DNA from 2 places in the Stenotrophomonas sp. STEN018 genome. Region 1 is predicted to be linked to the other one. Evidence: predicted binding sites of a transcription regulator. Region 1 holds the regulator's gene; the other holds the start of a gene.

Region 1 (3,205 bases):
TACGGCGTTGAGCTGCTCGCTGTCGTGCGGTGCCTGTTCCAGCGTCACCAGCTGCTCGCCGAGGCGATCCAGGATCTCCTGCGCTTCGAGGATGAAGTCGGCGGCGATGTCGTCGGCAAAAGCACTCATGACTTACAGCCCCAGGTCCGAGAGCAGATCGTCTGCGTCCACCTGCGACACGGCGTGGCGGTCCAGGCCATTGACGGCCGGGCCAGCCAGGCCCTGGTTGCGTGCATCTTCTTCCGGTGGCGGCAGGCCAAGCGCACCGAAACCTTCATGCACGCGCCGGACGATGCCGACCACGCGGCGGATGATCTGCCCGGTCAGGTCCTGGTAGCTCTGGGTCAGCGCTACTTCGGTGAGGTTGTGGCGGATGCGCTCGAGGATTTCGCCCTGTTCGGCATTCAGCCCGTCCGCACGCAGGCGTTCGGTCAGCGCGCGGCATTCTTCGGCCAGATCCAGCGTGCGATGGGTGGCCTGCTCGGTCATCTGCACCACATGGTCCAGACGCGCGCAGGCATCATCCAGCTCGCCGGCTTCGCTGGGCACGCTGGGCAGTTCGCCCAGTGCCTGGCCCAGTTCGCGTGCGAGCCGGCCCAGGCCGGACATCATCGGCTGCGCGCGCAGGGCGGCCAGCGCGTCGATTTCCCGGCGCCAACCGGCTTCGTCGCCGCTTTCCAATGCTGCCAGTGCGTCCTGCAGGCGCTGCACCAGGGCCGATTTGTCGCTCAATGCTTCCCCGAGCTGGTTCATCAGGCGCTCGCTGCCAGGCGTTCGAAGATCTTGCCGAGCTTTTCTTCCAGCGTCTGCGCGGTGAACGGCTTGATGATGTAGCCGTTCACGCCGCTCTGTGCGGCCTCGATGATCTGCTCGCGCTTGGCCTCGGCGGTGACCATCAGTACCGGCAAGGTCTTGAGCTTGGCATCGTTGCGGATGGCCTTGAGCAGCTCGATGCCGGTCATCACTGGCATGTTCCAGTCGGTGACGACGAAATCGAACGGCTGACTCTGCAGCATCGACAGCGCGGCATGCCCGTCCTCGGCTTCGGCGGTATTGGTGAAGCCCAGATCGCCGAGCAGGTTCTTGACGATGCGGCGCATCGTCGAGAAGTCGTCAACGATCAGGATGCGCATGTTCTTGTTCAAAAGACTTTCCTCTTCATGGTTCTTCGAGCCCGGCGTCGGCCGCCTCGAAAATCTTCAGTCGGCCACGCAGACGCAGCGTGGCCTGGCCGTGAATCTGACAGACGCGGGATTCGCTTACGCCCAATACCGCGCCAATTTCTTTCAGGTTCAATTCCTGCTCGTAGTACAGCGACAGCACCAGCTGCTCGCGCTCGGGCAGTTGGCCGATGGCCTTGCCCAACTCGGCGCCGAACTGGCTGCGCTCCAGCACCTGCTGCGGGTTGGGACCGCCGGTGGTCGGGGTGTCCAGCTCGCCCTGGTCTTCGATCCGCGATTCCAGGCTCAGCACCTGGCCGCGTGAGGCGTCTTCGACCAGACGCATGTATTCGGGCAGCGGCAGTTCCATCGCTTCGGCCACTTCGCTGGCGCTGGCCGAGCGGCCGGTGCTCTGCTCAAGCCTGCGGATGGTGGCAGCAGCGTCGCGGGCGCGGCGGTGCACCGAACGCGGTACCCAATCACCGCGGCGGATTTCGTCGATCATCGAGCCGCGGATGCGGATCGACGCATAGGTTTCGAACGAGGCACCCTGCTCAGCGTCATAGCTGCGTGAGGCCTCGATCAAACCCATCATCCCGGCCTGGATCAGATCATCGACCTCGACGCTGGCGGGCAGGCGCGCGGCCAGATGGTGGGCGATGCGGCGGACCAGGTCGGCGTGGCGGGCGATGCAGTCATTGGCCGCGTTGCGCTGGACTTCACGGTATTGGGCGGCTGCATTGTTCATGCCTTCACCTTCTGCTGGATGATGCGTTCCAGGAAGAACTCAACGCCGCCGCGCGGGGCGGTTGGGGCTTGCCAGCGCGCGGTGCGACGGGCGATTTCGTTGATCGCCAGCGAGGCTGGCGCGGAAGGATAGAGCTTGACCACCGGCTGCTGGCGCTGCACCGACAGCCGCAGCCAGTCGTCCTGCGGCACGCAGCCCAGGTAGTTCAGCGAGACATCGATCAGGAACTTCTCGCAGACCCGCACCAGTTTTTCGTACAGGGCGCGGCCTTCGTTGGGGTCGCGGACCATGTTGGCCACCACTTGGATGCGGTCCACGCCGCGCTCGCGCGAGAGCACCTTGATCAGCGCATAGGCGTCGGTGATCGAGGCCGGCTCGTCGCAGACCACTACCACGGTGTCCTGGGCGGCCTGGCAGAAGGTCAGCACGCTGTCGGTGATGCCGGCGGCGGTGTCGATGATCATCACATCGAGCTCGCGCTCCAGCTCGGAGAACACATTGACCAGGCCGACGTGTTCGGCCGGCTGCAGTTCGGCCATGTGCCGACGGCCCGAGGCGGCCGGCACTACCAGCACGCCGTTCGGGCCTTCCATGATCACTTCTTCCAAGGTGGCGCGCCCGGCAACCAGGTCGGCCAGGGTGTGCTTGGGCTGCAGGCCCAGCACCACGTCGATGTTGGCCAGGCCCAGATCGGCATCCAGCAGCAGGGTACGTTTGCCCATGCCTGCCAGTGCCACGGCCAGATTGGCCGAGACATTGGTTTTACCTACACCGCCCTTGCCGCCGGTCACCGCGATGGTGCGTACCGGGCCTGCCGGTTCGTGCCGGGTAGCCGACAGGGGGAAGGTGTTGGTCAGCTTGGCGTACTCACGCGACTGCATTGTTCAACTCCGTGTTGCAGGGCATATCGGCCGCGCGGCGCAAATCTTCAAGGCGAAGTACGAGATTTGCGGCGGAGGCCCGATAAAGGTCCTCAGGAACGTCCTGGCCGTCGGTCACCCAGGTGATCGGCAGACGATGATCGACCGCCACCGACAGGGCCGAACCGAAGCGACCGGTCTCGTCCAGCTTGGTCAGCACCACGCCCTGCGGGTTGGCGGCGCTGAAGCGGCGGACTACTTCGTCCATGTCCTGGAAGGCGGTGTTGGCCGGCAGCACCAGCAGGGTGCGGATCTGGCCGGCGGCACGCAGCCACTGCAGCTGGGCGGTGAGGGCGCGGTCGCGCTGGCCCAGGCCGGCGGTGTCGATCAGCACCAGCTTGTAGTCGGCAAGCTTCTGCAGCAGCTGGTTGAGGTCG
Region 2 (3,205 bases), on a different contig from region 1:
GAACGCACTGCAGGCAAGTATCCGCGATGTCGCGCAGGCATCTGGCAGTTTGATTGATGCGCGCGCCGCTGGTGGCGCACAGCTCAAATCAATCGACGATGCAGCTTCGCTGCGCGAAGCCAACAGCATCACCTTGAAAAGTTCCCTCTCGCAGTTGCGCGACCTCAACTACGCCGAGGCCATCGGGCAGTACCAGCTCGAAGGCGCGGCCCTGCAGGCGGCACAGACCATCTTCACCCAGATGCAGTCGATGTCGCTGTTCAACATGATCCGCTGATTCCGAAATTCCAATACACAACGCCTCCTCATACGCACCACGTCACCGAACACAACGGAGAAGTCCCATGGCACAAGTCATCAACACCAACATCATGTCGCTGAACGCTCAGCGCAACTTGAACACCAGCGGCAGCAGCCTGGCGACGTCCATCCAGCGTCTGTCCTCGGGCCTGCGCATCAACAGCGCCAAGGACGATGCTGCTGGCCTGGCGATCTCCGAGCGCTTCAGTACCCAGATCCGCGGCCTGGATGTTGCCGTACGCAACGCCAATGATGGCATCTCGCTGGCCCAGACCGCTGAAGGCGCGATGGTCGAGATCGGCAACAATCTGCAGCGTATCCGCGAACTGGCGGTGCAGTCGTCCAACGCCACCAACTCCGCCACCGATCGTGAAGCGCTGAACGCCGAAGTCGCCCAGCTGCTGTCGGAAATCGACCGCGTTGCCAACCAGACTGGCTTCAATGGCACCAAGCTGCTCGACGGCAGCTTCACCGGCGCGTTGTTCCAGGTGGGCGCCAACTCCGGCCAGACCATCGGCATCAATGCCATCGTCGATGCCAATATCGATACGCTGGGCAAGGCAGGCTTTGCCGACAACGTCAGCGGCACCGGCATTGGCGGCACCGCAGCGACGGCCTCAGGTTCGATCAGCGGCATTACCGTCAGCGTTACTCCGGCCGGCGCTGCCGCTGCTACCCAGATCAAGCTTGACGATATCAAGATCGACGTCGGCGACGACGCTGCCGCCGTGCAGAAGAAGGTCGCGCAAGCCTTCAACAACAAGCTCGACCAAACCGGCATGTACGCAACGGTTGAGGGCGGCGCGCTCAAGCTAACCTCGGTAAAGGCCGGCCAGGACTTCGGCGGCGTCACCAATGGGACCTTGGCGGGTGGCACCGGTATCACCGTGTCGCTGGCCGCTGACCTAGGCGCAGCCACCGCAGCTGCCGGTGTCGCCGCCAACGGCGGTGGCATCCGTCACATGGAAGATCTGGACGTCTCCAACTTCGCCGGCTCACAGCGCGCCATCGAGATCGTCGACAAGGCACTGACCTCGGTCAGCAGCTCGCGTGCGGAAATGGGTGCGATCCAGAACCGCTTCACCTCCACCATCGCCAACCTGGCGACCACCTCGGAGAATCTCTCGGCCTCCCGCAGCCGTATCCGCGATGCGGACTACGCCAAGGAAACCGCCGAAATGACCCGCACCCAGATCCTGCAGCAGGCCGGTACGGCCATGCTAGCCCAGGCCAACCAGGTGCCGCAGAACGTGCTCAGCCTGCTGAAGTAAGCCGGCTCCACGTGCGCAAACAAAAACCCCGGCATGCCGGGGTTTTTGCTTTCATGGCTTGTTTCATCGATGCATGTGGCGGCGGCTTACGCCGCGAGGCCCAGGAATCATCAGATCCCACATCGGCTTGGCCGCGAACGCTGTCAGCTTCGCGGCTTACGCTGCTCCCACAGCCAGATTCCGAGCGCTCCCGGCGATGGGCGGCAATTTTTGTCAAACAGATCTTACGCAAGCCCTAAAGGGCGGCTGGGTGCTGCCGTTATTGATATCAGCAGCGGTACTGCGGCCCCTACGGCAACTCCCACTGCACTCAGTACCGGTCAGGTTGAGCTGCCGGATCAAACGACAAAAAGGAATCCGAAATCATGGCACAAGTCATCAACACCAACATCATGTCGCTCAATGCTCAGCGCAACCTGAACACGAGCGGCTCCAGCCTGGCCACCTCGATCCAGCGCCTGTCCTCGGGCCTGCGCATCAACAGTGCCAAGGACGACGCCGCCGGCCTGGCCATCTCCGAGCGCTTCACCACCCAGATCCGCGGCCTGGACGTTGCAACCCGCAACGCCAACGACGGCATCTCGCTGGCCCAGACCGCTGAAGGCGCGATGGTCGAAATCGGCAACAACCTGCAGCGTATCCGCGAGCTGGCTGTGCAGTCGTCCAACGCTACCAACTCCTCGACCGACCGCGAAGCGCTGAACTCGGAAGTCAACCAGCTGCTGAAGGAAATCGACCGCGTCTCCAACCAGACCAACTTCAACGGCACCAAGCTGCTGGACGGCAGCTTCTCCGGCGCCCTGTTCCAGGTCGGCGCTGACTCGGGCCAGACCATCGGCATCAACAGCATCGTCGATGCAAAGACCACCAGTCTAGGCACGATGAACTTCGCCGTCGACACCACGGCCGTCAACGTCATCGCTTCCGGCACTGCTGCCACCGCCGCCGGTAACGTCAGTGGCATCTCCATCGCTGTAACTGGCACCGGCGCCGGCGCAACTGCAAAGACCGTCAACATCGATACCGTCAAGTTCGAAGCCGGCGAATCGACCCTGTCGGTCAACAAGAAGATCGCTTCGGCCATCAACGACAAGATGGACCAGACCGGTGTCTACGCCAAGATCGACGACTCCAACGGCGCGATCACGCTGCAGTCGGTCAAGGGCAACCAGTTCACCTCAGCCATGAGCCTGGGCACCATCAGCGGCGGCGGCCTGACGGCCGGCACCGCGTTCACCGTGCAGACCGCCACCAATGTCAGCGATGCCAAGAATGCCAGCAAGCTGGATATCTCGAACTTCGCTGGTTCGCAGAAGGCTCTGGAAATCGTCGACAAGGCACTGACCGCGGTCAACAGCTCGCGCGCCGACATGGGTGCGATCCAGAACCGCTTCAGCTCCACCATCTCCAACCTGTCGACCACCTCGGAAAACCTGTCCGCTTCGCGTAGCCGCATCCGCGACGCTGACTATGCCAAGGAAACCGCCGAACTGACCCGCAACCAGATCCTGCAGCAGGCAGGTACCGCAATGCTGTCGCAGGCCAACAGCTCTACCCAGAACGTGCTGAGCCTGCTGCGCTAAGCACACTGAGGTGCCGGTTTACCGGCATGCCAGTGACGTTCCCGGAACCCC

The links. Region 1 encodes FliA, which starts transcription of late flagellar genes. Its sites were predicted from a motif close to TAAAGTTTNNCNNNCNNNGGCCGATAA; they were not measured.
Region 2: a site for FliA is predicted at 1,808-1,834, ahead of ACVOMB_RS14495 (flagellin). Genes of this name have one in related genera too.

The regions. Positions count from the first base shown of each region.
Region 1 is NZ_JBRREK010000017.1:75,218-78,422, forward strand. It holds gene ACVOMB_RS08815 (chemotaxis protein CheA) at 1-129, opposite strand, end outside; gene ACVOMB_RS08820 (protein phosphatase CheZ) at 133-753, opposite strand; gene cheY (chemotaxis response regulator CheY) at 753-1,145, opposite strand; gene ACVOMB_RS08830 (RNA polymerase sigma factor FliA) at 1,159-1,908, opposite strand; gene ACVOMB_RS08835 (MinD/ParA family ATP-binding protein) at 1,905-2,789, opposite strand; gene flhF (flagellar biosynthesis GTPase FlhF) at 2,776-3,205, opposite strand, start outside.
Region 2 is NZ_JBRREK010000037.1:31,439-34,643, reverse strand. It holds gene flgL (flagellar hook-associated protein FlgL) at 1-277, shown strand, start outside; gene ACVOMB_RS14500 (flagellin) at 345-1,571, shown strand; gene ACVOMB_RS14495 (flagellin) at 1,937-3,154, shown strand.